Regions from separate parts of the Allobosea sp. GW823-FHT02B03 genome, predicted to be linked through region 1. Evidence: riboswitches for the same ligand, from Rfam matches in the RefSeq annotation. Region 1 holds a riboswitch; each other region holds the start of a gene.
The links. Region 1 has a riboswitch for cobalamin ahead of AC1REK_RS23245 (CbtB domain-containing protein). Riboswitches for the same ligand answer to the same signal wherever they lie in the genome.

Region 1 (7,442 bases):
ACGATGCGGCGCGGATAGTCGCCCTGCTCCTGCAGGTGACGCGCGATTACGGCTTCGGCCGCGAGCACCCCCAGTCTGGCGGCGGCGCGCGTCGGCACGGCGCGCGGATCGAGCGTCGAGAGGTTGCGCCCGGTCGGCAGCACGTCCGGCCGGCCGCGCTGCGGTGCTCCGGCCGGACCGGGCGGTACGAACCGGGCATCGAGGGCCCGCAGCAGGTTGCGCCGCTCGTTCGCCGCGGAGACTGGATCGACCTTCGAGCTGCCGAAGACGTGCAGCCCGTCGCGGAACTGCATCTCGGCGAGATCGCAGAGATGCGCGTCGAGCGCCGCGAGCGCGCTCGGCATGTCCTGGTCCGGCGTGACGCCGCACGCTGCGGCGAGGCCGCTCGCCTGCGCCCGGTCGAGGATCTCGCGCGCTACGATGCCCGCTCGGCGTGGGTCGAGCACCTGCGCCTGCGAATACTCCTCTACGAGCTCGCGGAGCAGGGCCGCATCGCCGGCAGCCTCGCTAGCGGCCAATGGCGGGGGGAGGTGTCCGAGTGTCAGGGCGGAGAGCCGGCGCTTGGCCGGTGCCGCCTCGCCGGGGTCGTCGACCACATAGGGATAGATCACCGGTAGCGCACCGATCGCGAGGCGCGGCCAGCACGATGCGGAGAGCGCCACCGCCTTGCCCGGCAGCCATTCGGTGGTGCCATGGGTGCCGAGATGGATCAGGGCGTCGGCCCGTTCGATCTCGCGCAGGCCGAAATAGAAGGCGAGATAGGCGTGGCCCGGCGGCGCGTCGGGATCGTGATAGCGCGCCTTGCGGTCGGGCGTCGCGTCGCGGGCCGGCTGCAGGGCGATGGCGAGCTTGCCGAAACGGACGATCCGGAAACGGAAGGCCTCGCCGTCGCAGGCTGCATCGGCTTCTGGCCGACCATGGCTGGCGAGAAGAGCGTCGCGGGCGGTCGCCGGAATGGTGGAGAGCCAGGCGCGATAGGCGGCGAGCGGGACGGTGAAGTCGGCGGAACCCTCGGTGAGTGCGGACATCATGTCTGCACTGACCCTTCCACCTTCTGCGCGGTCGTCCCGGACGAAGCGAAGCGGAGATCCGGGACCCCTGCCTGGACCTTTGGCGGAGGGGCTCAGGCATGGATCCCGGGTCTCCCTGCGGTCGCCCGGGACGACGGCGTCGAGGGGAGATGGACCGATATCATAGCCCGCTTCGCCCAGCAGTTCCCGGATCGCCAGTGCGCTCGCAGGCGTATCGAGCCCGACAGCGAACCCGGCGCGGCCGCCGCGTGCGGGATAGTCGGACATCACCAGCGCGATTTGGCGCTCGCTGTGCGGCTTGCGGCCGAGCGCGACCCAGTTCGCCGCGAGATCGGCGAGCGCCGCGATGCCGTCGGCATCAGGTGCGAGCCGCCGCAATGTCAGGCCGGTCGCTGGATCGGCGATCTCCTGCTTGAAGGCAACGGGGATCGCGCCAAGCCTGCCGTCGAACTCCGGCAGCGCCGCCTGCATGGCTAGGTCGGCGGCGGAAAGTCCGCGCGGCGAGGCTTCCCAGGCATCGCGGAGGCTGCCGACCGGGACGGCCTGCAATATCGGGCAATCGGCGGCGTCGAGCACGAAGCCCTCGCCCTCGCGCGCCGAGAAGGCGGTGGTGGTGACGATCAGGGCCGGCTTGCGTGCAGCGATCAGCCCGGCGAGCCCGGCTGCGACGGCCTCGTCCTTGAGACTGGTCAGGGCGAGCGGAAGCGGGGCGAGGCCGCGTGCGGCGAGAGCCGTGGAGATCGCCTCGACCATCGCCGTGTCGCCGGCGGCGACGCCGGAACGGTAGACGAGGATGGGGACCAGCGGGGCGTCGGCCGGCAGCGTGGCGAGCGCGTCACGCCAGGGTTTGGGCGTGGCGTTGGGGCCCAGGGCAAAGAGCGTGGGGAGGGCGATTGGAGCAAGGTCGCGCGGGCCCTCATCCCCCTGCCGGGACCTTCTCCCCCAAGGGGAGAAGGGGGCTGCCAGTGCCGCTTCGTCCTTCTCCCCTCGGGGAAGAAGGTGGCCCGGCGAAGCCGGGTCGGATGAGGGCAGCGCGGCGAGATAGCCATCGATCCGCCCCAGCAGCCGCCGCATGTTCTCGGAGCCGCCGCCGGCATGGAAATAGCCGAGCAGCGCTGCTGCGAGCGCCGGCGGCACCGTGCCATGGTCGGCCAGCCGTTCATCCTCCCGGTCGTCGCCGGGCAGCACGGCGAGCGCCACGCCGTTCTGCCGGCAGGCGGCGCCGACCTGCTCGATGCCGTAGCGCCAGCTGTCGAGCCCGCCAAGGCAGCGCAGCAGCACGAAGCGCGAGCGGCTCAGCGTCTTTTCGATCAGCATGTCGATCGAGAGCGGATGCTTGAAGCGCCGCAGGGGCACGAGGCGGATGGCGAGGCCGCTATCGGCAGCGGCCGCCACCGCCGAAAGATCGCTGTCGCTGAAGGAGAGGACGATGATGTCTCCCGGCGGCAAGGCGAGGTCGACGGCGTCCTCACCGTCGTCGAGCCTCACCTCGCTGGTCGGAAGCAGATGCATCGCATCACTTTCTGAACACGCTGGCCGGAAGGCTCAAGGAAGCCTGCCGGCCAGCGTCGATATCAGCCCTTGAGGGCGGCTTCCACGGCCTGCCGGTCGAAACCCTTGAGGCCGATCACGACGAGCCTGCCGTCACGGGCCTCGTCAGCCTCCCAGGCGCGGTCGTAATGGTGACCGATGCGCCGGCCGACACCTTGCACCACGAGCCGCATCCGCTTGCCCGGGACGGCGGCGAAACCCTTCAGGCGCAGCACGCCTTCGGCCTCGGCGGCCTTGGCGAGGCGGGCGACCAGTTCCTCCGGCGAGGTGGCCTCGGCCAGCGGCAGGGCGACGCTGTCGAAATCGTCATGGTCGTGGTCCGCGCCCTCGCCATGATGCGAGGGGCGCGCTGCGAGATCGGCTTCTGCAGCGGCGCCCAGCCCGATGATCAGGGCCGGCTCGACCTTGCCATGGGCGGTCTCGACCACCTTGATCGCCTTGGGCAGATGCTCGGCGATCTCGGCCTTGACGCGCTCGCGCCCTTCCGCATCGACGAGGTCGCTCTTGTTGAGCAGGATCAGGTCGGCGCAAAGGATCTGGTCCTCGAAGACCTCCTCCAGCGGGTTGTCGTGGTCGACTGACTGGTCCTGAGCCGCCTGCGCCTTCAGGGCTTCGGGATCGTCGGCGAACTGACCCTCGGCGACGGCCGGCCCGTCGACCACGGCGATCACGCCATCGACGGTGACGCGTGAGCGGATCGCCGGCCAATTGAAGGCCTGGACCAGCGGCTTCGGCAGGGCGAGGCCCGAGGTCTCGATCAGGATGTGCTGCGGCGGGTTCGGCCGGTCGAGCAGCTTCTCCAGCGCCGGCACGAAGTCATCGGCGACGGTGCAGCAGATGCAGCCATTCGGCAGTTCGACGATGTCCTCCTCCGAGCAGCCCTCGATGCCGCAGCCGGCGATGAAGGAGCCGTCGAAGCCGAGATCGCCGAATTCGTTGACGAGCACGGCGAGGCGCTTGCCGCCGGCATTCTCGAGGAGGTGGCGGACGAGGGTGGTCTTCCCGGCGCCGAGGAAGCCGGTGATGATCGTGCACGGCACCTTGCCGAGCGCGGGGTTCTGCGGAGCGTTCATTCGTTTGATCCTTGCTGGCGCGGCAGAGGAGGCACGCGCGCGACCACGCCCTTGCGGAACGAGGCGGGTCTTTCCTTCCAGGGAACGATACCGTTGGCGCTGGCGGCAAAGCTCTCCGCCGCGCCGGCGATCTCGTCGAGATGGCTGTCGGTGTCGAGGTCACCGATCAGATAGGTCCATTTGCCATCGGCGGCGAGCGCGATGGTGCAGGGCCGCTTGCAGACGGCGAGGCATTCGACCGGGACGACGGCGATGCCGCTGCTGGCCATGCGTTCGCCGAGCGCCGCCGCGAGAGCGATGCCCGGCTGGTCGAAGCCATCAGGCAGATCCGCGCGCTGGCGCCGGCAGACGGTGCAGACATGGATGGTGCAGCCCGGCTCCTGCCGGGCGACGGTCGCGAGGGCGAGATCGCCTTCGAGCATGAGAGTACTTCCTTGGGCTGGCGCGGCCGTTTCCGGCCGCGCGAGGCGTCAGGCCGCCGCGGTGGCGGCGCTGCGGCGCGTGGCCCAGGGCCAAAGCACGCCGACGGCGAAGCCGGTGGCGAGCCAGAGCGCGGCCTGGATGGCGAGCGAGAGCGCCGCGAAATGCGCCGCGATCTCGGCCGGGACCTTGCTCTCCGGCGCGACCGGATGCGGCGCACCGATCAGATGCGGCAGCAGCAAGGCGAGCACGGCGAGCGCCCTTGCCCAGGAGGCTTCGACCCGCAGGAAGACGAAGAGCGCGCCGGCGGTGACGGCGGCGGTCATCAGCCACCAGAGCTGCCGGTGCTGCAATTCGGCCGCGGCGGCGCCAGGCAGTTCCGGCGCGAGCCCCATCGCCGGGGCGAGCCCGAAGGCGAGGAAGCCGCAGACGGCCCAGGCCAGCGCCCGACGTTCATCGATCCGCTCATTGGCCGCGATCATGCCGGCGAGCAGCAGGGCGGCGAAGCCGATCGCGGTGCCGATCGTCACCAGGCTGGTGAAGGCGGTGCGCTGGAAGCCGTCCTGCGGCTTCCATTCATGCTCGCCGGTATGCTCGGCACCGGCGGCCGGATTGTTGTGCGCGAGGTGGATGCGGGCTTCGCCGTTGAAGGCGGCGAGCGTCGGTGCAGGCTGCGCGCGCAGCGCTGCCTCATAGGTTTCCGCCTTGAGGATCAGCGGCGTCGTGGTGACGTGCTGGAGCGCCGAGATCAGCAGCCCAGCCAGAAGCCCGGCCAGAAGACTGACCGTGAGAACACGAGTGACCATGATGCTTCCCCGTCAGTGGCAGGGGAAGGCGAGGCCGTGGCGGGCGTCATGCGCCGCGTTGTGGACATTCGCGGAGGCCGCGAAGCCGACGGTGTAGACCAGCACGAAGCCGAGGATCAGTGCGGCAGCGACGGCTTTCGCGCGTTCGGAGACGCTGGCCTGGCTGGAGACGGTAGCCGTATTCATCTTGGTTCACTTCCTGGCCACCCCACCGGCAGCCTGTTGGACGACATCGAAAGACGGCAGGTCTCCTGGCTCGCGGCTTGATGTCCTGCTCCGCCTTCCCGGGGAAACCCAGTGGCCGATGGCGCAGGACGCGCCGCTTACAGTTGCGGGGGCAGCCGCGGTATCGCACCGCGTTCCCTTTTCACCTCGTCGCCGAGGCACCGTCCGCAGGATCATTAGCCATCCGGCGGGCGCTGTGCAATGCAGTGCCGTCATTCTCGGTCGCAGCGAAGCGGAGAGCCGGGAATCTCCTGAACGAGATGCGCGGGCCTGCGCCCGAGCCTGACGCGGAGACCGCAGGCATGACCCTTCCCTCGCTCACCCTCGTCCTCGGCGGCGCCCGCTCCGGCAAGAGCCGGCATGCCGAGACGCTGATCGAGGCCCTGCCGGCGCCCTGGGTCTACATCGCCACCGCCCAGGCCTATGACGACGAGATGCGCGCGCGGATCGCCGAGCACCGCGCCCGACGCTCGCAGGACTGGCGGACGGTCGACGCGCCGATGGCGTTGCCCGAGGCGTTGCGTGCGGTACCGTCGGGGCAGCCCGTGCTGGTCGACTGCCTGACGCTCTGGCTGACCAATCTCATCCTGGCCGAGCGCGACATCGCCATCGCGACCGGCGAACTCATGGCGGCCTGCCGCGAGGCGCAGGGCCCGATCGTGCTGGTCTCGAACGAGGTCGGCCTCGGCATCGTGCCGGAGAATGCGCTCGCCCGCCGCTTCCGCGACGAGGCGGGGCGCCTGCACCAGCGGCTTGCGAGTCAGGCGGAACGCGTGGTCTTCATGGTCGCCGGTCTGCCCATGCAGGTGAAGTAGCAGAGAAAAGCCATGACGATCGATGACGCCGAAGCCGCCCGTCACAAGGCGAAGATGGAAAAGCGCAAAGCGGTCCAGGATGCCGAGGTCGCCGGCAAGACGCTCGAAAAGGGCCTGCTGATCGTCAACACCGGCCCCGGCAAGGGCAAGTCGACCGCCGCCTTCGGCCTGATCCTGCGGGCGCTCGGCCATGGCTGGCGGATCGGCGTCGTCCAGTTCATCAAGGGCGCCTGGTCGACCGGCGAGCGCAAGGCGCTGGACGCCTTCGGCGATCAGGTCTCCTGGCATTCGATGGGCGAAGGCTTCACCTGGGAGACGCAGGACAAGGCGCGCGACATCGCGGCGGCGACAAGAGCTTTTGAGAAAGCGAAAGAGCTGATGGCCGACGAGGGCATCAGGCTTCTGGTGCTGGACGAGCTCAACATCGCCTTGCGCTACGACTATCTGCCACTCGCCGAGGTCGTCGCCGCGCTGCAGGCCCGCCGGCCCGATCTCCACATCGTCGTCACCGGCCGCAACGCCAAGCCGGAGCTGATCGAGGCCGCCGATCTCGTCACCGAGATGACGCTGGTGAAGCACCACTTCGCCGCCGGGGTGAAGGCGCAGGAAGGGATCGAGTTCTAGAGGACGATGGCGGCAAGGCTTCCAAGCCCCGCCAGCCCCCAGAGCAGCAGACAGGCTTTCCGGTAGAGTACGAGCGCCCTTCTGATGTCCGCTGCCGTCGCCTCGGCCCGGCCGTCGCCCATCCAGCCATCATCGACCCTGACGGCGCCATAGACGCGCGGCCCGGCGAGCCGAAGCCCGAGCGCTCCGGCCATCGCCGCCTCCGGCCAGCCGGCATTGGGCGAGCGGTGGCGCCTCGCATCGCGGCGCACGGCGCGCCAGGCGGCGGAAGCATCGGCCTGCCGGTCGAGCGCCGCGGCGCCGATCAGCAGCAGCGCGGTCAGTCGCGAGGCCGGCAGGTTGACGAGATCGTCGAGCCGCGCCGCCGCCCAGCCGAAGGCGAAGTATCGCGGCGATTTGTGACCGATCATCGAATCTGCGGTGTTGATCGCCTTGTAGAGCGCCGCACCCGGCAACCCGCCGACACCGAGCCAGAAGGCCGGTGCGACGATGCCATCGGAGAAATTCTCGGACAGGCTCTCGATCGCGGCCCGCGCCACGCCGGCCTCGTCGAGGCTTTCCGGATCCCGCCCGACGATCATTGAAACCGCCTTGCGCCCGCCCGGCAGTCCGCCGTTTTCGAGACCTTCGGCGACGGCGGCGACATGTTCGTAGAGGCTGCGCTGCGCCAGCAATGTCGAGGCCAGCAAAGCGAGCGGCAGCAGCGCAAAGGCTCCGGCCAGGCGGCAGAGCCAGACCAGGACAAGGCTCGCCGCCAGCGTCGCGCAGAGCAGGATGGCGAGCGCGACGATGCCGGCGAGGCGCCTTGCGGCGAAGGCGGCGCTCTCGCGGTTCAGTCCTCGGTTCAGCGATGCGATCAGCGCCCCGATCCAGGTGACGGGATGGCCGATCCATGCG
Region 2 (7,442 bases), on a different contig from region 1:
CAGCGCCGTGTCGCGGCGATCGAGGCGATGGGTTGCGGCATCGGCTGGGTCGATGGCGATCTCGGCCATGGCCGGGCCTATCGCTTCCGCGATCCCGACGACCACGTCTTCGAGATCTATTTCGACACCAACAAATATGTCGCCCCACCGCATGAGCGCCCGGCGCTTAAGAACCAGCCGCAGCGCAATCACGGCCGCGGCTGCGCAGTCCGCCGGCTCGACCATCTCAACCTGCTTGCCCGCGACGTCGCGGCGATCCGCGACTTCCTGCCGAAGGCGCTGGGCAGCCGCGTCACCGAGCAGATCGTGCTCGATTCCGGCGAGGTCGGCGGCTGCTGGTTCACCGTCAACAACAAGAGCTATGACATCGCCTATACCCGCGACCACACCGGCAGCCTGGGACGCTTCCACCACGTCACCTATGCCGTCGACCAGCGCGAGCATGTGCTGGAAGCCGCCGACATCTTCCTCGAGAACGGCGTCTACATCGAGACTGGCCCGCACAAGCACGCAGTGCAGCAGACCTTCTTCCTCTATGTCTACGAACCCGCCGGCAATCGCGTCGAGATCGCCAATGCCGGCGCGCGCCTGATCCTCGATCCGGACTGGCAGACCGTCACCTGGACGGAGGAGGAGCGGAAGAAGGGCCAGGCCTGGGGACTGAAGACCATCGAGAGCTTCCACACCCATGGCACGCCGCCGGTTCCGGCAGCGGGCCACTGAGGGAAAGGGCGGCGCTCCCCGGTGCGGCCTTCAGGGCCGCATCGCAGACAGCACGAACATCGGCACGTCGCCGGGATAGGGCGGAGCCGGGAAGAGATGTTGCCAGGAGGTGGCCGGGCCGAAGCCGGCCTCGTCCAGCATCTGCCGCGCCTTGTCCTCGGTCAGCCCGTCATGCAGCGGCAGGCGGGCGGCAATGTCGGCCGGATAGGTCGAGCGGTATTGCGGCGCGACCGACCAGAGCCCGTCCGAGATCACGACCCGTCCGCCCGGGCGCAGGATGTCGCGAGCCTTGCGCAGCGCCGCCATCGGCTGCTCCAGCGTCCACAGCACATTGCGCAGCGTTACGATATCGGCCGAGCCCGGCGCGATCGCCGCGTCCTGCAGCGTCTCGGCGATGAAGTCGACGGCAAGGCCCTGAGCCTCCGCGGCGGCCCGCGCCACGGCGAGCATGCCCTCCGCACCGTCATAGGCACGCACGCGATGGCCGAGCGAGGCCGCGACCAGCGCGCAGGCGCCCGTGCCGGTGCCGAGATCGACGACGTCGAGCGGCTGCTTTGCGGCGAAGGCTGCTTCCAGGACCTCCTGCCAGAGCGCGGCCTGGGCGACATGCGAGGCGACGCCGTCGAATTTCGGTGCGCGCGCGGTCCAGTAGCCGGTCACGGCATGCTGTACGTCGGAAGCGGTCATGGCGCGGCCTCTCCATAGCAGTCGGGGTCGACGAGGTATTCGATATGGCGCCGGCCGGAAGCGGTGGCGCCGATCCTGACCGCGACGCCGAAGACCCGCCGGATCGTCTCCTCGGTCAGCACGGTCTCGGGCGTGCCGGAGGCGACCAGCCGGCCTTCGTGCAGCAGCGCGATCTCGTCGCAGAACAGCGCCGCGAGGTTGAGATCGTGCAGGGCGACGATGCAGGTCACGCCGAGCCGGCGGACCAGCGTCAGGATCGAGAGCTGGTGCTGGATGTCGAGATGGTTGGTGGGCTCGTCGAGGATGAGCTCGCTCGGCGTCTGCGCCAAAGCCCGCGCGATATGCACGCGCTGGCGCTCGCCACCCGAGAGCGTGTGCCAGAGCTGGTCGTGCCGTTCGTTCATGCCGACCCGCGTCAGTGCCGCATCGACCGCCTGCTCGTCGGCCGCGCTCCAGGAGGCGAGGGCGCCGCGATGCGGGGTGCGGCCGAGGCGGACGACGTCGCAGACGCAGAGCTGGATCTCGGTCGTCGCCTGCTGCTCGACGAAGGCGAGGCGGCGGGCGAGCTCGCGCCGCGACACCTGCCCGATATCGCGGCCATCGAGCTCGACCACGCCGGACGAGACATTGCGCAGCCGGCAGAGCAGCCGCAGCAGGCTCGACTTGCCGGAGCCGTTGGGCCCGATCAGGCCGAGGATCTTGCCGGGCGCGGCTTCGAGCGTCACGCCGCCGACGATCATCCGCCCGGATGTGCCCCAGGAAACGTCGCGTGCCGACAGCGTCATGCCGGCCGCCTGGCGCGATAGAGGATGATGGCGAAGGCGGGCGCGCCGACCAGGGCGGTGACGACGCCGATCGGCAGGATCTGCTGCGGCACCAGGATGCGCGAGAGGATATCGGCGAGGATCATGAAGATCGCGCCGATCACGAGGCAGACTGGCAGCAGGCGGGCATGGCCGGGGCCGACCAGGAAACGGGCGGCATGCGGGATGACGAGGCCGACGAAGCCGATCGTGCCGACGATGCTGACCATGGTCGCGGTCATCACCGCGGTCACCGCGAAGAGGATGATGCGCACGCGCGTCACCGCGACGCCGAGCGAGGCGGCGGCGTCCGCCCCGAAGGCGAAGGCGTCGAGCGCCTTGGCGTGCAGCATGCAGATCGCGAAGCCGGCGAGTGCGACCGGCGTCGCGACGAAGACGTCCGGCCAGCGCACGCCGCCGAAATTGCCGAGCAGCCAGAACATCACGCCGCGCGCCTGCTCGGCGCTGGCGAGCGTCGTGACGATCGTCGCCGTGGCGGCGTTGAAGAGCTGCGAGCCGGCGACCCCGGCGAGGATGACGCGGTCGCTCGCCCCGCCGGCGCCGGCGGCCAGCAGCGCGACGATCAGCAGCGCCGCGACCGAGCCGAGAAAGGCGCCGCCGGAGACGGTCAGCACCGCTCCGCCGAAGCCGAGGATCATCACTGCCACAGCGCCCGTCGAGGCGCCGGCCGAGATGCCGAGGATATAGGGCTCGGCCAGCGGGTTGCGCAGCAGCGCCTGCAGGATCGCGCCCGACAGCGCCAGCGCGCCGCCGCACAGCCCGGCCAGCAGCGCCCGGCTCAGCCGGTAGTCGAAGATCACGCCCTGCTGGATCGCGCTGACCGGATAGCCGAGATCGAACAGCCCGTTGCCAAGCGCCTGGAAGGCGGTCCCCAACGGAATCCGCATCTCGCCGATAGTTACGGCGAGCGCGATGGCGAAGACCAGCGCGGCGAGCGCTGCGAACGCGATGCCGATCCGCGCCGGCCAGTTCGGCTGGACGGGGTAGTGGCTCACCGCGCCAGGCCGAAGCGCTCGATGCCGCGTGCCAGCGCCTCGATGCCGTCGACGGTGTCGAGCCCGGCGCGCGTCGCGCCGACATCCATCACCACGATCCTGTCCTGCTTGACGGCATCGAGCTTGCTCGCCACCGGGTCGGTCTTGAGGAAGTTGAGCTTGAGATCGATATCGTCGGCGGGAAAGCGCCGGCGGTCCATCTTGACGACGACGATCACGGCGGGGTTCGCGGCGGCGATGCTCTCCCAGCCGACCAGCGGCCATTCCTCATTGGTGGTGATGACGTTGCGGGCCCCGAGCTTCGACAGGATATAGGCCGGCACGCCGTTCTTGCCGGCGATGAAGGCATCGCCCTTGATGTCCTTGCTGGAGAACCAGACGGCGACAGGCACGTCCCGCGCCTTCATCCCGGCAACCGACTGCACCGCCTTCTCCTCGCGTGCCTTCAGCTCGGCGATCAGGGCCTCGGCGCGGTCGGACACGTCGAAGATTGCGCCGAATTCGCGGATGTTCTGGTAGACCAGCTCCATCGAGAACATCTTGGTCCGCACGCCGTCGCCGGGGCCGGAATTGTCCTTGCCGACGCAGTCGGTCGGGGAAACGTAGGTCGGTACCTTGACCTTGGCGAACTGGTCGCGCTTCCCGACGATGCCGTTCGGCCCGATATGCCATTCGAACATCGCGGTGACGAGGTCGGGCTCCTGGGCGACGACCGCCTCGAAGCTGGGATCATTGTCGGCGAGCCGCTTCACCTTGGCGTTCACCGCCTCATAAGGCTTGGCGACCGGGCTGAACCAGACGGCGGTGCCGACGACGCGGTCGCCCAGGCCGAGCGCGTAGAGGATCTCGGTCTGCGTCTGGCCGACGGCGACCACGCGCTTCGGCGCCTGGTTGAAGGTGATGGTCTCCCTGCAGTTCTCCAGCGCCAGCGGATACTGCGTCGGCGCGGCCTGCGCGCCGGAAGCGAGGCACAGGCCGGCAGCCAGGGCCAGCGGGAGAGAGAAACGCTGGACCATGTGCATGAAACCCTTCGAAGGCGGGAGAGAACGGCCAGCGCCGAGGCATGAGCCAAGCCGGCGCGACTTGAACTGATATGTAATGTTATAACAAAACTGATAGAGGGCTGCGCCGCGACCTGTCAAGCTGGTGCGAGTAAAGGCGCCGGCGGCGCTCGTAGAGATGGGCATCTGGATTCATCGCTCCCCGAGATGAAGGCGGGAAGCAGGCGATTGCGACGGAGCGGCGGGATCCTCGTCCCGCGCTTGTCCGCAACCCTCCGGAGCACCCCGCCCGAAAGACCTTCCGATGATCAGGGCAGGTCTCCTGGCTCGCGGGTCGATGCTGGCTCCGCCCGGCCTTCCCGGCACCGGAGCGCCAGTGGACGATGGGTGGAGAGCTCGCCGCTTACAGTTGCGGGGGCAGCCTCGGCCTCGGCGCTGCGCGCCTCACCGAATTCCCTCTTAGCTCCAGGGCGTGACGCCTGGAGAACCATGATCGGGCCAGACCATAGATCGGCGCGAAGCGGCGTCAAGCGGCCGGGATCTGCGGGCCGGACGCCGTCTGCATCAGGTTGCCGCAGAGCTGGCGAAGCGTCACGACATAAGGGTTGCGGGCGAGGAAGCTCGCTTCGCCGAAATAGATCGGGATCTCCGGCAACTCGGCGATCTCGAGTCCGGCGATGCTGGTCTCGCTGCCATCGAGGCACCAGGCGGGAATGATCGCGAAGCCGATCCCGGCCTCGACGCAGCGCTTCACGCTCGAGCTGCCGGAGGTCGAGATCGCGATCTCCATCTCCGACCCGTCGGGGCGCAGATAGTCGATGGCGAGGTTGCGCAGCAGCTGGCCGGGCTCATAGGTCACGAAGGGGCGCCCCTGCGCCCATTCCCGAATCTCGCCCGGTGCCGGCGCCGCGCCCCAGGCGGTGGGGAAGACCAGTGCCGGCCGATAGGTGCAGACCAGATGCTGCGGCACGTTGGGGTCACCGAAATAGCGTTCGGTGATGCACAGATCGAGGCTGCCATCCTTGATCATCTCGGGCAGGGAGGTGTCGCGCTCATAGGCGAGGATTTCGACCTGTGGGAAGAGTTCCCGGAACCGGGCCAGGATCGGCGGCAGCAGATAGTAGAAGATCGCCTGCGGCAGGCCGATGCGCAGCACCGGCCGCTCCTTGTCGAGCGTGCGGTCGAGCCTCGCCAGGACCGTGTCGAGCTCCGGCAGCAGGAGCTTGTAGAGGCTGCGCCCGCGCGGCGTCAGCGTCACCGTCTTGGCGCCCTGCTCTGAGAGGACGAGGCGCTCCTCCAGCACCTGTTCGAGCCGGCGGACATGGTTGGCGGCGGACTGGTAGCTCATCCCCAGCTTGCGGGCCGCGGCCGAATAGGAGCCGTCGCGCGCGACGATGAAGAAGGTCTGGATCAGCGTCAGATTGGCTTCGCGCATGGCTCGTTCCGCGGCGGGGAGCCCCACTCATATCCATAGGCGGCGGCCTTCCGCCACTTTCAAACAATGGCGCAAGTCGGGGCGGATCATTTGGATCGACCCGAAAGGCGAAGCGACCGAGGGTCGCGCATCGCTTTTCAGGACGCCCCGTCGCCTCGCATGGCCCGCTCTCCTTCCCTCCATGTCGCCGTGATCGGCGCCGGAATCGTCGGCGCCGCCGCCGCGCATTTCCTGGCGGCGGCCGGGGCGCGGGTCACGCTGCTCGATGCCTCCGGTCCGGCGGCCGGCGCGACCGGCGCTTCAGACGGCGCGGTCTCGGTCGCGAGCAAGAAGCCCGGGCCGATGATGGACCTCGCCCGCCATGCTCGCGCCTTCTATGGAAGCTGCGAGGCGGATGGATTGCTGCGCGGTCTGTTCCATCGCCGCTCGACCTTCCTGGTCGCCCGTACGCCGCTCGAAGCTGATCTCGTCGCCGAGCACGGCGCCGATCTTGCCGCCGCCGGCGAGCGCGTGCTCGATGTCGACCGGCCGACGCTGCTGGCGCGCATTCCGGGCCTCGGCGACGGCGTCTGCTTCGCCCTCGAAATCCCCGATGACGGCCACGCGCTCGGTTACGAGATCACCCAGCGCCTGCTGCAGCGGAGCAGCGTCGCGGTTCGGCGCAATGCGCCCGTCTCCGAAATCGTCATGCGGGGTGGGCAGGCCGTCGGGGTCGCGATCCGCGGCGAGCTTCTGGCGGCCGACGCCGTCCTCGTCGCCGCCGGGATCGGCTCGGTCGGCCTGCTCGGTCTCGGCGATGTCCTGATCCCGCGGAAGGGCCAGATGGTCGTGACCGACCGCGCCGCCGCCGGCCGGCCAGCGATCGACGGCCATCTGATGGCGGCCTCCTATCTAGCCGCCAAGCGCGGCATAGTCCGTGATAACGCCCATATCGGCCTCGTCATCGATCCCTTGGTCACTGGCCAGTTCCTGATCGGCGGCAGCCGCGAGGACCACCGCGCCGACCAGACGACCGACGCCGTGACGATCTCGGCGATCCTGCGGGATGCGCTCGATCTCTATCCGCCGCTTCGCGAGCGCCGCGTGCTGCGGACCTTTGCCGGTGTCCGCACCGCTTCGCGCGACGGCCTGCCGATCATCGGCCCGCATCCGCATCTCGGCGGCGTCACGGTCGCCACCGGCTTCGAGGGCGACGGCATCTGCCTCGGCCCGTTCATGGGCGCCAGCGCTGCCCGGATGATCCTCGGCCAGGCGCCGGGCGTCGATCTTTCCCTGCTCTCGCCCCAGCGCTTCGCCGCCGTCGAGGCCCTGGCATGAACCCCTGCTTCTATTGGATCGACCGCCCGGTTTCCTTCCGTCCGGGCGAGAGCATCGCCGCGGCGCTGCTGCGCGCCGGCATCGCCGATCTCGGCCCCGAGGGCGGAGCCGTGCGTGGCCGCGTGTTCTGTGGCATTGGCGCCTGCCAGGCCTGCGTCGTCGCGATTGCGGGCGAGGGGCCCGTCGAAGCCTGCCTGACGCCGGCGCGTTCCGGAATGCGCCTTGCCCCCCAGCCCGGCATCGGACTGCACCATGACTGAGCTACCGGTCCTTGTCGTCGGCGGCGGGCCTGCGGGCGTCGCTGCGGCCGTGACCCTGGCGGAAGCCGGTCTGCGGGTGCTGCTGATAGAGCAGCGCGACCGGCTCGGCGGCGCCATCCATCGTCAGCCGGCTCCCGGTGCGCCGGAGATCTGGAGGGGGCCGGCTCGGCACCAGCGCAACTGGGCGGAACTGGCTTCGC
Region 3 (7,442 bases), on a different contig from region 1:
AGCCTCGTCGAGCTTCCGGCCGGAAGGCTGGGCCATGTAGAGGTTGAGCGACTGGCCCTGGTCGATCCATTTCTGCCGGCGCGCCGCAGCGCGGATCAGCCACTCCGTCGGGATCTCGAAGGAGGTCGCATAAAGCGCTTTCAGATCGGCGGGAACGCGGTCGATCTGGCTCACCTTGCCGTCGTAATACTTGAGGTCGGAGACCATCACCTCGTCCCAGAGCCCCCTCGCCTTGAGGTCGTGCACGAGCCCGGCGTTCACCACGGTGAAGTCGCCCGACATGTTCGCCTTGACGTAAAGCTGGCTGTAGGACGGCTCGATCGACTGCGAGACGCCGACGATGTTGGAGATCGTCGCGGTCGGCGCGATCGCCATCGTGTTGGAGTTGCGCATGCCGGTGGTCTTCACCCGCTCGCGCAGCCCTTCCCAATCCAGCGTCGCGGAGCGGTCCAGCTCGACATCGCCATCGCGGGACTCCGAGAGGATATCGAGCGAGTCGATCGGCAGGATGCCCTTCGACCAGAGCGAACCCTCGAAGCTCGGATAGCGGCCGCGCTCGGCGGCGAGACCGACCGAGGCCGAGATCGCATGGAAGCTGATCGCCTCCATGGAGTTGTCGGCGAAGGCGACCGCCTCCTCAGACGCCGCCGGCAGGCGCAGGGTCTGGAGTGCATCCTGGAAGCCCATCAGGCCGAGGCCGACCGGGCGGTGGCGCAGGTTCGAGCGGCGCGCCTCCGGGATCGTGTAGAAATTGATGTCGACGACGTTGTCGAGCATCCGCATCGCGGTCTTCACGGTCCGCGCCAGCCGCGCCTGATCGAGGCCGTTCGCAGTCACATGCGCGGCCAGGTTGACCGAGCCCAGATTGCAGACCGCGACCTCGTCGGCCGAGGTGTTGAGCGTGATCTCCGTGCAGAGGTTCGAGGAATGCACCACGCCGGCATGCTGCTGCGGCGAGCGCAGATTGCAGGCATCCTTGAAGGTGATCCAGGGATGCCCGGTCTCGAACAGCATGGTCAGCATGCGCCGCCAGAGATCGAGCGCCTTCACGCGCTTGAAGACCTTGATCTGGCCGGCCGCAGCCTTGGCCTCATAGGCCTCGTAGGCCGTCTTGAAGGGCTTGCCATAGAGGTCATGCAGGTCCGGCACCTCGTCGGGCGAGAACAGCGTCCAGTCGGCGCCGGCCTCGACGCGCTGCATGAACAGGTCGGGGATCCAGTTCGCCGTGTTCATGTCATGGGTGCGGCGGCGGTCGTCGCCGGTGTTCTTGCGAAGGTCGAGGAACTCCTCGATGTCGACATGCCAGGTCTCGAGATAGGCGCAGACCGCACCCTTGCGCTTGCCGCCCTGGTTGACCGCGATCGCCGTGTCGTTGGCGACTTTCAGGAAGGGCACGACGCCCTGGCTCTCGCCATTGGTGCCCTTGATATGGGCGCCGAGGCCTCGCACCGGCGTCCAGTCATTGCCGAGCCCGCCCGAGTATTTGGCCAGCAGCGCATTGTCCTTCACCGCCTTGAAGATGCCGTCGAGATCGTCGGCAACCGTCGTCAGGAAGCAGGAGGAGAGCTGCGGACGCAGCGTGCCCGAGTTGAACAGCGTCGGCGTCGAGGCCATGAAGTCGAAGGACGAGAGCAGGTCGTAGAACTCGATCGTCCGCGCCTCGCGGTCGATCTCGCGAAGGCTAAGGCCCATGGCGACGCGCATGAAGAAGGCCTGCGGCAGCTCGAAGCGGTTGCCGCGCACATGCAGGAAATAGCGGTCATAGAGCGTCTGGAAGCCTAAATAGTCGAACTGGAAATCGCGCTCGGGCTTCAGAGCGGCGGCGATGCGGGCGATGTCGAAGCGGCCGAGTTCGGGGTCGATCAGCTCGTTGGCGATGCCGGTCTTGAGATAGGCCGCGAAATACTCGCCATAGCCGGCTGCCATCTCTTCCTGCGTCGCCTGCTCGGCATGGCCATGGACGAAGCTCAGCGCCTCGCGACGGAGCTTGTCGAGCAGAAGGCGGGCCGAGACCTTGGCGTAGTTCGGCTCGCTCTCGATCAGCGTACGCGCGGCCAGGATCGGCGCCAGCGCCAGTTCGTCGAGCGAGATGCCGTCATAGAGGTTGCGGCGCGCTTCCGTCAGGATCGGCTCGGCCGAGACGCCGTCGAGACCCGCGCAGGCCTCGCGCACGACCTTCTCCAGGCGAGCAGCGTCGAGCGGCACCATCGTGCCGTCAGCAAGCTTCATGTGGGATGCTGGTGCCAAAGCGGTCGCCGGCTGCATCTCGGCAACCGCCCTGGCCCGCTCCCGGGCTCGCTCCTCGCGATAGAGCACATAGGCGCGAGCGACCTTGTGATGCTCTCCGCGCATCAGCGCGAGCTCGACCTGATCCTGGACGTCCTCGATATGGAAGGTGCGGCCGTTCGCGGCCCGGCGGGTCAGTCCCGCCACGACCTGCTCGGTCATCTCCGCGACGGCTTCGTGGATGCGACGCGAGGCAGCAGCGTTCGAGCCCTCGACGGCGAGAAACGCCTTGGTCAGCGCGACCGAGATCTTCGATGGATCGAACGGCGTGACCGCGCCGTTACGGCGAATAACCTGGTAGCCGGGTTCATTGCCGGGTGCCCTGGTGACCGCGAGATCGGCGGCCGGAGAAACGGCAACCGGCCGCTCGGCTTCAAGAGAAAGAGACATGGCATCAACCCCAAATGTTGGGGGCAAAGGCCAGAGCGGTTGCGTCGAGAAGGCACGCGGCACCACAAGGCCGCGACCTGCCAAGCGCACCACCGGGACACCCCGCCCGAGGACGTTCAACGAGGTCGCGGCAGGTCTCCTGGCTCGCGGGTCATAGCTCTCGTCCCGTCTTCCCAGAGCCTTTCGACCCCAGTGACTTACGGATGGACGCGAACTCGCCGCTTACAGTTGCGGGGGCAGCGCCGGTGTTCCACCGGCTTCCCTCTTAGCTCTCGAACCGGTGATTCGAGAGACCGTGACCACTATATCTAGTGGCACGCGCGTCACCGTTGTCAATCCATCGCACGTCAGCAAGCCGTCGGAGGGGCCTGTCATTTCGAGCGCGGGTCAAATCTCGAGCGCATTTAGATTAGAATTTCTACAGCAACAAACCAAACTTCAGATAATTAAAATAGATAATCAATACAAACGGAACGCTAAATTTAGAATTTAACCAGTTATTTATTGCCCTAGGAAAAATGAATCTATTTGCGAAGATCCAGAATCACATAGTAGACAGCCGCATCTTTGGGCTGGGTCACTGCTATGAAGAACAATTACAATCTATACCTAATCGCGACACTGCTTTTTTCGGCGTCGCCGATCGCGATATCTCATGCCCAGTCTGTCGGGGAAACCGCGCCTGCTGGCACGCAGGCCGGGACGATTTCCCTCGACCAGATCACCGTGACGGCCACGCGCGGCGAGAAGTTGGCGCTGGATGTTCCGGGTAACGTCACGGTCATTCCGCGCACGGAACTCGAAGAGCGCATGACCCGCGACATCCAGGATCTCGTGCGCTACCAGCCCGGCGTCAGCGTCAACCGCATCACCAGCGGGACGGACCCCTTCGGCAACTACGAAGGCTTCAACATCCGCGGCGTCGGCGGCAACCGCGTGCAGATGCAGGTCGACGGATCGCGCGTGATCGAGCGCATCACCGACGGCAACCGCAACTTCGTCGACATGCCCTTCCTGAAGAGCGTCGAGATCGTGCGCGGACCGGGCTCGGTGCTTTGGGGCGCGGATGCCCTCGGCGGCATCGTCTCGTTCCGTACGCTCGACCCACAGGATCTGCTCAAGGGCAAGGACAAGCCCTACGCGGTCAAGCTCGATGCAAACTACGACAGCTTCAACCGCGCTTTCACCAAGACCGGAACCGCAGCGTTCAGGCTGACGCCGACGCTCGAGGCCATCGTCGGACTGAGCCACACGACCGCGCAGGAAGCCAAGCTCAGCCGTGCCCGCGCCAATGGCGGCCGCTGGGGCTGCCCGGTGCCGAGCCTGCGCTATATCGGCTGCGACACGCTGAATCCGCTCGACAGCACGGTGTGGAACGCGTTCGGCAAGCTGGTCTTCAAACCGACGACCGACCACACCTTCAAGCTGACCGGGGAGTATTTCGACAACTCTTCGAGCGTGAACCAGCTGTGGGACTACAATGTCGTCAGCCTGGGCACCCGCAACGGTCCTTATGTGCGGGACGAGGTGAAGTCGCGCCAGCGCATCGCCCTCGAGCATCAGTGGGATGTCGGCGCCAGTTTCCTGGACTCGATCCGCTGGCAGGCGTCCTTCTCGCCGCAGAAGCGCGAGATGACCAATAAGCGGCTTCAGACACTGGCGAATGGCCAGCAGCGCTACACGCGCGGGATCCTCGACTACTCCGAGAAGTTCTCGCAGCTCGACATCGAGGCCAAGTCGAGCTTCGCGCTGGGCTCGACCTTCCACAAGCTGACCTACGGCTTCCAGGGCGACATCACCAACACCGACTATGAGCGTCGCGACGACGTCCGGAACATGACGACCGGCGTCACCACCACGACGATCGCCGGCGGCTTCAACTTCGCCAATGCGACCACCACGCGCTACGACTTCTTCCTGCAGGACGAGATCGAGCTGCTGAACGGCCGTTGGACGATCACGCCGGGCGTTCGCTACGCCAACTACAAGATCGAGCCGAGCATCGGGGCCGGCTATGTGATCGTGCCGGGCAAGGAACCGCGCGACATCGATTCCCACAAGCTGATCCCGCAGGTCGGGACGCTCTTCAGGCTCGACGACACCTATTCGCTCTATGCCCGCTACGCTCAGGGCTTCAAGATGCCGACGGCGCAGCAGCTCTACACCTCGCTGCCCTTCGGCAACCAGAACCTGATCCCGAACCCCGATCTCAAGCCGGAGACCGTCAAGTCCTACGAGGCCGGCCTGCGCGGCCGCTTCGCCAATGGCTGGTTCTCGGTCGGTGTCTTCCATGCCGACTACAAGGACTTCATCCAGAACTTCGCCACGATCCCCGGCACGGTGGACCTGACCTATCGCAACCTTGCGAGCGTCAAGATTTCAGGCGTCGAGGCCTCGGCCGAGTGGAAGTTCCACGAGCGCTGGGTCGGTAATGTCGCACTCAGCTACCAGTACGGAACGCAGCAGACGGAGGCTGGTGCCCGGACGACGCCGTACAACTCGATCAGCCCCTTTACCGCTGTGGCCGCGCTGAAATACCTGATGCCGGAATACGGGCTGGAGGCTGAGTTCATCAGCACCTTCGGTTCGGGCGTCACCCGCGCCAGCACGCCGGCCATCTTCAAGCCGGGCGGCTATTCGGTGTTCGACGCCTTCCTCAACTGGAAGCCGACCTCGTTCATCACCGTGCGAGGCGGCGTCCAGAACATCTTCGACAAGCGCTACTTCTCGAACGTCTACGGCTTCGAGAAGGTGCCGACCCCCGCGTCGGCTGCGGCGGCAAATCCGCTGGAACTGCAGACCGCGCCGGGCCGCACCTTCAAGCTCGCCGCCTCCGTCGAGTTCTGAAACGATCGCCTGTCCCGCCTTACGACGGCCCGCCCTGGTGGGGCATGCCGCTCGGCGACGCTCCGCTCGAGACCCGGAGCGTCGCAACCCTTTTCTGGAGACCGCAATGACCGATACCAGCTTGCCCCGCGAACTGTTGAAACAGGCCCCGGCCAAGATTCTCGCCAAACTCCCGAGCATGGGCCGCGTCATGCTCAGCGCTCGCGCCGCCGGCGCGACGCATGAGCGCATGGGCGTGGTCGAGAAGGTGCAGATCGAGGGCGATTTTGCGCGCCTCTCCGGCGCGATGCATGACAGTGCGCTCGACCTCACCGTGATCACCCGCCTCGTCGCCGACCGCACGAGCAAGATGCGCGAGCGTGTGCTGCCGCGCCTCGAATGCCAGAATGCCGAAGGCGAAGTGCTGTTCAGCCTGATCGGCCTCGACGGGCTGGAGCCGTTCGATCAGGCGCTTGCCGGCTTCGGCCCCGGCGAGGCGCTAGAGCCCGTCGCGCGCGAAGCAGGAGCGGGCGGCGCTCAGGATGTGCCGGACGATGACCTCGGCGCCGCGGCCTTCGCCGCGATCCTGCGCAACGCCACGCCGATCGCCATCGAACTGCGCCGGCCGGGCCTGCACCAGCTCTGGAGCGGCGCCCTGCCCGAGCCGAAGCCGGCCATGGGTTTCGTCAATCTGATGCAACCCGACTTCCACCTGCATCTGCGCGCCGGCGCCATCTCGGGTTGGCGGCGCATGGGCGAAGGCGCGGAGGTCGAGCTGCACGCGCAGGATGCCGAAGGCGCTCCGTTCGGCCTCGTGCTGCGCGGCCCGGCGGCCGCGTTCGACGGCGTTCCACCGGAATGGCGCGCCAACCATGGCTGAGGCCGATCGCATCGAGGCTGCCGAGCTCCTGGCTCACCCGCGTGGAACCTGGCTCCTGCCCCGCAATGGCGAGGCGATCGCGCAGCCCGATCTCATGCGCATCATCGCCGGGGAGCGCGTCGTGCTGCTCGGCGAGACCCATGACGTCGCCGAGATCCATCGCTGGCAGCTGCATGTCACGACCTATCTGCACCTGCTGCGGCCGCAGATGGCGGTCGGGTTCGAGATGTTCCCGCGCCGGATCCAGCCCGTTCTCGACGCCTGGGTCGCGGGCGAGATGGACACCGCGACCTTCATCGAGCGTTCGGAATGGGCGCAGGTCTGGGGCTTCGACCCGGAACTCTACCTGCCTCTTTTCCATTTCTGCCGCCAGCAGCGCGTGCCGATGCTGGCGCTGAACTGTCATCGCCCCCTCGTCACCCGTGTCGGCCAGCTCGGCTGGGAGGCGATCCCGGTCGAGGAGCGCGATGGCGTGACGCCGTCCGCACCGGCGACGGAGGGTTACCGGCGCTATCTCCGGGCGCTCATGAGCGGCTTCGCCGGGCCCGACCGTCCACCAGCCATGGAGCCGGAACGGTTCGACCGCTTCATCCGGGCGCAGCAGACCTGGGACCGGGCCTTCGCCTGCGGCATCGCGGACTATCTGGCGGCGACGCCGGGCGATCCGCTCGTCATCGGCATCATCGGCCGCGGCCATCTCGAATACGGCCACGGAACCCCTTACCAGCTGCGCGACCTCGGCATCGAGGAGATCGCCGTGCTGCTGCCGACAGATCGCGCCAGCCATGAGGCCGCAAGCCTCAAAGGCATTGCCGACGCGATCTTTCGGCTCGACACGCCCGAGCCGCCCTCCCCGAGGCGCCGCGTTCCCGGAACACCTGCGTGAAGGCCGTGCTGTCGCATATCGCGCTGCTGGCGCGGCTCTGCATCGCGGGCCCGGGCGGACGCACCGGGCTGATCTACTTCGTGCTCGTGCTCGCCCTGGGGCTCGCCGGGGTTCAGGTCTCGGTCCGGCTGATCGCCTGGACCGCCGACTTCTACAACGCGCTGCAGAAGCTCG
Region 4 (7,442 bases), on a different contig from region 1:
GTCAGGATCGAGGCGGCGATCATCGCTCCGCCCGAGATCTCGCCGCGGATCGCGAGATAGGCGCCGAGGCCGAGCACGGCCGATTGCAGGATCATGCGGAAGATTTTCGCGAAGGCGCCGAGCCCGCCGATCGCGTCCGCTCCCGCGAGCCAATCGCCGATATGGCGCCGGCTGACCTCCCGCCATCGGCGCTCGAAGGCGGCCCCCATGCCCATCGCGGCGAGGGCCTCGGCATTGCGTCGGCTCGCCTCGGCGATCATCTGCCGGCCCAGGCCGCTGGCCTGCTGCGCTGCGGCGGTCAGCCTGCTCCTGCGCTCCGCCAGCGCCGTCAGCCCGAGGATGACGGCGCCCCCGGCAACGGCGAGCCAGCCGAGCCAGGGATGCAGCAGAAAGCAACCGGCAAAGAAGAGCGGCATCCACGGCATGTCGAACAGGGCCGTCGGCCCCAGCGAGGCGAGGAAGGCACGGACCTGGTCGAGATCGCGGATCGGCTGCAGCGCCTGCTCCGGCCGGCAGCCGAGCAGAGGCATGCGCTGTGCCGCCGCAAAGGCGGATGGCGAGACCTGCTCGTCGAAGCGGGCGCCGATCCGCGAGAGCATCCTGACCCGGATCGCGTCGAGGACGCCCTGCAGGGCATAGGCGGCGAGCAGCAGCAGGGAGAGGCCGATCAGGGTCGGCACGCTGCGCGAGGTCAGGACCCGGTCATAGAGCTGGAGCATATAGAAGGAGCCCGACAGCATCAGGAGATTGATGCAGCCGGAAAACACCCCGACCGTCGCAAGGGCGTCGCGGCAGGAGGACAGGGCGGCCGCCACGACCGAGAGCCCCGGCGCGGGAGAAGCTGGATGCGTCATCAAGGGCACTCCAAGCACTCTCGACGAAGACAGGCACAACAGCGAAGCCGTAGTGCCTCATTTGGCTCCCGCCATCGCAGCGGATTCCCGCCGACGCAGCCGGAGCGCCATCACCGCCCCTCCGGCGGCTCGTGGACATGCGTATCTCCGAGACCGTCGGCAACGGCATGACGATGCATCGCGCTGCTGTTGCCGCACCTGCGGTCTCAGCCCAGTAAAGCGCCCCGGCATCGGCGCCATCAATGTCGCAGAAGAAGTAACCCGCCGTACCGGCTGCCGATTACGTGCCCCGCCATCGGCGCCCGAATCCAGACCGAGGCGTGATAATCCCGGTTTGACGCCCTGGTTGCACCGTTGACGTCGATCAGCCTCCGGGTGCTCGCGCCGGTGGTGGGATCGATCGCTGCGTTGGCTGCTCACCCAGCCATGGCGGGCGGTGCGGGGACGCGGTAATCGCGCCGGATGAATCCGCAGCCGCAGGAATGTCCTAGCGCAGCTACCCAGCGCGATGCCTAGGTAAGGCTTTCAGTTGAAAGCTCTACAAGTAGTTGAATTTTTAGATGAAATGGCGCGCCCGAAAGGATTCGAACCTCTGACCCTCAGATTCGTAGTCTGATGCTCTATCCAGCTGAGCTACGGGCGCGTGGCAACGGAACGGAGCGGCAGAAGCCGCGTTCGGCTGACGGATGTCGAATTAGCGAGTCGGGCCGCGCTTGGCAACCCCATTCTCGCGACTTTCTTTGCCGATTGATTTTCGGCGGCGCCGGGAGCTCTCTGGCTAGTCCGCCCATCGACCGGCCAAAGCGGTGCCAGCGGGTGCGTAGCCGGCCGAAGCCAAATTGCGGGATCGGCGCTGGCCCTTCTTCTCAGCCCGGCCCGCGCAGCCAGACGCGGTCATGCAGCGTCATGCCGGCGAGCATGGCTATGACGAAGAGCACGACCGGGGCGAGCCCGAGCGAGAGCGAGGCCAGTGCCGGCCCGGGGCAGAAGCCGGCCATGCCCCAGCCGATCCCGAAGATCGCCGAACCCAGCAGAAGCCGTCGATCGATGGGCGATGTCGCCGGCAGATGGAAGCCCTCGTCGAAGGCGGGGCGCCGCAGGCGCTTCAGCACGGCCATGCCGGCGAGGGCGACCGTGACCGCGCCGCCGAGCACGAAAGCGAGGCTCGGATCCCAGGCCCCGAAGATGTCGAGGAAGCCGCGCACCCGGGCAGGGTCGAGCATGCCCGACATGGCGAGGCCAAGCCCGAAGACGGTGCCCGCCGCGAGGGCTGTGACGACCTGTGCGAATCGGTTCATGCCGCGACGAGCCTCATCAGGGTGACGGTGGCTATACCCGCGAACAGGAAGACCACGACCGCGACGGCCGAGCGCGGCGAGAATCGGGCGAGGCCGATAATGCCGTGGCCGCTCGTGCAGCCCGAGCCCATCCTCGTCCCGAAGCCGACCAGGAGCCCGGCCAGCGCGATCACCGGCAGCGAGGCGGTGATCGTCACTGGCGGCCATTGCCCGGCGGCGAGCCGGTAGAGCGGCGGCCCGAGCAGGAGCCCGGCGACGAAGGCGGCATTGGTCGCTGCCTGCGTGCCGAGCGCAAGCCGCCCGAGAATGCCGCTGATCCCGGCGACGCGGCCGTTCAGGAGCAGGAGCATGACGGCCGAGAGGCCGATCAGCATGCCGCCTGCGAGCGATGACCAATAGGCCGTCATGCCGGCATCTCCTCATTGCAGAAAATCTCGTGCAGGGCCTCGACCAGCCGCGCTGCCTTTGCGGCGGTCAGCCGGTAGAAGACCTGCTTGGCGTCGCGGCGCGTCTCGACCAGTCCCGCCTCGCGCAGCACGGTCAGCTGCTGCGACAGCGTCGGCTGGCGGATGCCGAGCATCTCCTCGAGCTGGCCGACCGCGTATTCGCCTTCGACCAGGGTGCAGACCAGCATCAGCCGGTTGCGGTTGGCGAGGGTGCGCAAAAGCTCGGCGACCTCCTCGGCCCTGGCCGCGAGCTCGGCCCTGGTGTTCGGCTGTTCGGCTTGCATCGTCATCGCGTCTCAGCCCCAGACCGCGCCCGGCAGCGCATCGAGCGGGATCTTGAGATAGCGCCGGCCATTGCCCTCCGGTTCCGGCAGCCGGCCGCCATTGATGTTCACCTGAAGGGCGTGGAGAATCAGCTTCGGCATCGGCAGCGTCCTGTCGCGCGCCTGGCGCAGCGCGACGAAGGACGCTTCGTCCTGGCCGGCGACATGCGGGTTCGCCCGCTTCTGCTCGCCGACCGTGCTCTCCCAGCGCGCCGCCCGGCCGCCCGGGCGGTAATCATGGCCGGTGAACAGCCGCATCTCGTCGGGCAAGGCGAGGATGGCCTCGATCGAGGCCCAGAGCGCCCTCGCGCTGCCGCCGGGAAAATCCGCCCGCGCCGTGCCGGAATCCGGCATGAACAGCGTGTCATGGATGAACGCGGCATCGCCGATCAGATAGCTGACCGAGGCCAGGGTGTGGCCCGGCGAGAACAGCACGCTGACGTCGAGCGATCCCAGCTTGAAGCGCTCGCCCCCGGCAAAAACCCTGTCCCATTGCGAGGCGTCGGCCGGGAAATCCGGCCAGTTGTAGAAATCCTTCCAGAGACGCTGCACCGCGACGACCTCGGCGCCGATCGCCGTCGGCGCGCCGGTCTTCGCCTTCAGATAGGCGGCGGCGGAGAAATGGTCGGCATGTGGGTGCGTGTCGAGAATCCACTCGACCGTGAGGCCCTGCTTCTCGACATAGGCGAGGATGGCATCGGCGCTGGCGGTCGCGGTCGCGCCGGACTTCTCGTCGAAGTCGAGCACGGGGTCGATAATGGCGCAGCACGCGGTCGCAGGGTCGGTGACGACGTACTGGACGCTACCGCTGCGCGGCTCGTAGAAGCCCTTGACCTGCGGGCTGCGGCCGCTCTCGCGGTCGAGCCAGGCTTTTGCACCGGCAAGGTCGAAGCCGAAGCGCGCGCCGAAACCCGGAACCTCTTCGGCGTTCATCCGCCCATCCAGAACCTCGCCCAGCACATGCAGGGTCAGCGCCCGCGTGCCGCCCTTGCAATGCGCCAGCACCGGCCCCGGCGCCGCGGCGAGCGCCGCCTGGAAAGCCGCGACATCGGAGCGGGTAATGGTCGCCCCGGTCACCGGCACGAAGCTGTAGGCCATCCCGGCCTCGGCCGCAGCCTGCCTCTCCGCGGCCGAGCCCGGCTGGCCCGGCTCCTCGCCATCGGGACGGTCGTTGACGATCGCCTTGAAGCCCTGCGCCGCGAGGGGCTTGAAATCGGCGAGAGCAGGCTGGCCAGCGACCGAAAGCTTCTCCGAGATCTCGACGATTTTCATGGCGGGCCCTGTCGTTTGGATTTCAATATACATTTACATATAATATATATTGATGAGCTGCAAGGCGCCTCGGGCATCCCCGCGCCTCGCGGCCGGCGTTGACGGCGCCTCATTCCCGCCCTACTCGTAAACGCGACGGTTCCCTCACGGGATCAAAAGGGAACGCAGTGCGGGTGGCGCGCCACCCCATGCTGCGGCTGCCCCCGCAACTGTAAGCGGCGAGCCTTTTCGCCATACGCCACTGGGACCTCGGCCCTGGGAAGGCGGTGAGAAGGCGCTGACCCGCGAGCCAGGAGACCTGCCGTCAGTCGTGGTCACACGCGAACACGTTCGGACGGGGTGTTTCGATCGCTGGTTCACTTGCACGCTGCCCTTTTTTCGGGTGCGGGCGGGAGATCGCGTTCGCGGTGACGTGCCACAACGTTGACCGCCCGAGGTTTCTTCCGTGCTCCCCTTCCCCCAGACCGCCCTGCGCGGCCCCTTGCCGCTCGCCTGCCTGCTGCTCGCCGGCACATCGCTGAATCCCCTTGCCGTCAGGGCTCAAGCAGATCCTGAAACCATTCGGCTCGACGAGGTCGTGGTCAGTGCCACGGGCACGCCGACTCCGGCGCGCGAGGTCGCGAGCTCCGTCACCGTCATCACCGCCGGTCAGATCCAGCGCGAGCAGCGCCGGACCCTGCCGCAGGTGCTCGCCGCCGTGCCGGGCCTCAACATCGTCCAGATCGGCGGCCCCGGCGGCCAGACCTCGGTGTTCATGCGCGGCACCAACTCGAACCACGTCAAGGTGCTGATCGACGGCATCGATGCCAACGACCCCTCGACGCCGAACCGCTCCTTCGATTTCGGCTCGATGCTGACCAACGACATCGAGCGCATCGAGGTGCTGCGCGGCCCGCAGAGCGGTCTCTATGGCGCCGATGCGCTCGGCGGCGTGATCTCGATCACCACCAAGCGCGGCGAGGGCCCGCCCAAGCTCACCGCCTCGGCCGAGGCAGGCTCCTACGGCACCTTCAACCAGGCTTTCGGCCTGAGCGGCGGCGACGACCGCTTCAACTACGCCTTCAACATCGCCCATCTGAAGTCCGACTCGACGCCGGTGACGCCGCCGAACCTCGTTCCGCCCGGGCGCCGCATCAACCCGAATTCCTATGACAACTGGAACTACTCCGCCCGCCTCGGCTTCAAGCTCACCGACACGCTGAGCCTCAACTGGGTCGGCCGCTATTCCGATGGCTACCTACTCTCGACCGGCGATTCCGGCTTTCCGAGCGTGCCGAACGCCTACCGCTCGAGCCAGAGCTACAAGCAGGCCTTCACCCGCGGCGAACTGGTCTTCGACCCGTTCGACGGCCGCTTCGTCAATCGCTTCGGCATCGCCTACACCAACCAGGATCGCTCCAACCGCTCTCCGAACGCCGCCGGCATTCTCGGCCTGCCGACCGACAATCTCGGCGAGCGGACGAAGTACGACTGGCGCGGCGACCTCAAGCTGATGGAGGGCCAGATGCTGGTGATGGGGCTGCAATACGAGAACGAGCGGCTGGAATCGCGCTCGCTCACCGCCTCGAACGGCAATACCGGCGCCTTTCTCGAATTGCAGTCGAGCTGGAGCGAGCGCTTCTTCACCGTCGCGAACATCCGCCGCGACGAGGACGAGGCCTTCGGCGGCCACACCACCTACCGGCTGGCGCCGACCTTCATCGTCCCGGGCACGGAGACCAAGCTGAAGGCGAGCTATGGCACCGGCTTCAAGGCGCCGACGCTGAGCCAGCGCTTCAGCGATTCCCGGCCGGCCTATAATTTCTACGGCAATCCCAACCTCAAGCCGGAGGAAAGCCGCGGCTACGACATCGGATTCGAGCAGCCCCTGCTCGACAACAAGCTCCAGATCGGCGCGACCTGGTTCCACAACGACATCGACAACCTGATCCTGACCAACGCCGCCCGGACCTCCTACACCAATATCGGGCGAGCCCAGACCAAGGGCGTCGAGAGCTTCGTCGCACTCGAGCTGAGCCCGCAATTCAAGATCCGGGCCGACTACACCTTCACCCTCGCCAAGGACGAGACCGCCAACCAGGAGCTGCTGCGCCGGCCGCGGCACAAGGCGAGCCTGACCGCCAACTGGGTGCCGATCGAGAACCTCAACCTCTCGGCGACGCTGATCTATGTCGGGGACCGCGTCGACGGAAACCGCGACTTCTCGATCTCGCGGATGCGCGCTCCGGGCGCCGCCATCGTCAACATCGCCGCCGAGTATAAGGCGAGCGAGAAGCTCACCGTCTTCGGCCGCGTCGATAACCTGTTCGACAAGCGCTACGAGAACCCGGTCGGCTTCCTCGTCCCCGGCCTCAGCGCCTTCGGCGGCCTGCGGGTGAGCCTGTGAGACAGGGGGCGGCCCTGCAGCGTGTGCTTCGCGGCGCCGCCCTCCTGCTGGCCTACGCCGTGCTGGCCGCGCCGGGCCTAGGCTTCGCCGCCGAGCCTACGGCCAAGCCGTCCCGCATCGTCTCGCTCAACATGTGCACAGACGAGCTCGTCCTGCGCCTCGCCGCCCCCGGCGCGATCGCCTCGGTGACCTGGCTCTCGCAGGACCCGCGCAACGCCAACATGGCGCAGGCGGCCCGCCGGATCCCGGCCAATCACGGCCTCGTCGAGGAGTTGCTGGCCTTCCGGCCCGATCTCGTCATCGCCGGCAGCTTCACCACGCGCAACACCGTCGCGTTGCTGAAGCGCGTCGGCGCGCCGGTGAAGGAGTTCGGCGTGCCGCGCGACCTCGCCGGGGTCAAGGCCCAGATCGCCGAAATGGCCGCGCTGCTCGGCGAGCCAGCGCGCGGCGAAGCCCTGATCGGCGAGATCGACGCAAGGCTTGCCGGGTTGGCCCGGCGCATCGGCGAGGAGCGGCCCAAGGCGCTGGTCCTGCGGCCGAACGGCTTCACCGTGGGGCGCGGCTCGCTGGTCGACGAGATCCTGACCAAGGCGGGCTTCGTCAATCTCGCCGCCGAGCTCGGCATCGACAATTACGGCCAGATCGCGCTGGAGACCGTCGCACTCGGCGAGGCCGACATCCTGATCCTCAACACCACCGAGGGTGGCCCGCCCTCGCTCGCCCATGAGGTCCTGAACCATCCCCTGATCGGCAGGCTCGGCGACCGGCTGCGGCTTGTCGCCTTGCCCTCCAGGCTCTGGACCTGCGCCGGGCCGGCGGTCATCGACGCCATCGAATTGCTGATCGACGCGGCCGCCGCGCCG

Region 2: linked by a shared signal. The riboswitch ahead of AC1REK_RS18845 (ABC transporter substrate-binding protein) and the one ahead of AC1REK_RS23245 (CbtB domain-containing protein) in region 1 are both predicted to bind cobalamin.
Region 3: linked by a shared signal. The riboswitch ahead of AC1REK_RS25890 (ribonucleoside-diphosphate reductase subunit alpha) and the one ahead of AC1REK_RS23245 (CbtB domain-containing protein) in region 1 are both predicted to bind cobalamin.
Region 4: linked by a shared signal. The riboswitch ahead of AC1REK_RS25475 (TonB-dependent receptor plug domain-containing protein) and the one ahead of AC1REK_RS23245 (CbtB domain-containing protein) in region 1 are both predicted to bind cobalamin.

Annotation. Positions count from the first base shown of each region.
Region 1 covers NZ_JBXAJY010000007.1:91,864-99,305, reverse strand. The annotation lists gene cobN (cobaltochelatase subunit CobN) at 1-2,543, opposite strand, end outside; gene cobW (cobalamin biosynthesis protein CobW) at 2,606-3,655, opposite strand; gene AC1REK_RS23255 (DUF1636 family protein) at 3,652-4,077, opposite strand; gene AC1REK_RS23250 (CbtA family protein) at 4,126-4,881, opposite strand; gene AC1REK_RS23245 (CbtB domain-containing protein) at 4,894-5,067, opposite strand; cobalamin riboswitch at 5,106-5,287, opposite strand; gene cobU (bifunctional adenosylcobinamide kinase/adenosylcobinamide-phosphate guanylyltransferase) at 5,409-5,921, shown strand; gene cobO (cob(I)yrinic acid a,c-diamide adenosyltransferase) at 5,934-6,545, shown strand; gene cbiB (adenosylcobinamide-phosphate synthase CbiB) at 6,542-7,442, opposite strand, start outside.
Region 2 covers NZ_JBXAJY010000005.1:364,903-372,344, forward strand. The annotation lists gene AC1REK_RS18825 (catechol 2,3-dioxygenase) at 1-723, shown strand, start outside; gene AC1REK_RS18830 (class I SAM-dependent methyltransferase) at 754-1,410, opposite strand; gene AC1REK_RS18835 (ABC transporter ATP-binding protein) at 1,407-2,195, opposite strand; gene AC1REK_RS18840 (FecCD family ABC transporter permease) at 2,192-3,229, opposite strand; gene AC1REK_RS18845 (ABC transporter substrate-binding protein) at 3,226-4,251, opposite strand; cobalamin riboswitch at 4,526-4,737, opposite strand; gene AC1REK_RS18850 (LysR family transcriptional regulator) at 4,757-5,665, opposite strand; gene AC1REK_RS18855 (NAD(P)/FAD-dependent oxidoreductase) at 5,825-6,982, shown strand; gene AC1REK_RS18860 (2Fe-2S iron-sulfur cluster-binding protein) at 6,979-7,242, shown strand; gene AC1REK_RS18865 (FAD-dependent oxidoreductase) at 7,235-7,442, shown strand, end outside.
Region 3 covers NZ_JBXAJY010000008.1:257,976-265,417, forward strand. The annotation lists gene AC1REK_RS25890 (ribonucleoside-diphosphate reductase subunit alpha) at 1-2,676, opposite strand, end outside; cobalamin riboswitch at 2,789-2,989, opposite strand; gene AC1REK_RS25895 (TonB-dependent hemoglobin/transferrin/lactoferrin family receptor) at 3,262-5,523, shown strand; gene AC1REK_RS25900 (hypothetical protein) at 5,630-6,382, shown strand; gene AC1REK_RS25905 (ChaN family lipoprotein) at 6,375-7,268, shown strand; gene AC1REK_RS25910 (ABC transporter ATP-binding protein/permease) at 7,265-7,442, shown strand, end outside.
Region 4 covers NZ_JBXAJY010000008.1:157,769-165,210, forward strand. The annotation lists gene AC1REK_RS25445 (type I secretion system permease/ATPase) at 1-854, opposite strand, end outside; tRNA gene AC1REK_RS25450 (tRNA-Arg) at 1,421-1,497, opposite strand; gene AC1REK_RS25455 (DUF6691 family protein) at 1,721-2,152, opposite strand; gene AC1REK_RS25460 (YeeE/YedE family protein) at 2,149-2,559, opposite strand; gene bigR (sulfite-sensing transcriptional repressor BigR) at 2,556-2,888, opposite strand; gene blh (bifunctional sulfur transferase/dioxygenase Blh) at 2,895-4,193, opposite strand; cobalamin riboswitch at 4,313-4,513, shown strand; gene AC1REK_RS25475 (TonB-dependent receptor plug domain-containing protein) at 4,639-6,579, shown strand; gene AC1REK_RS25480 (ABC transporter substrate-binding protein) at 6,576-7,442, shown strand, end outside.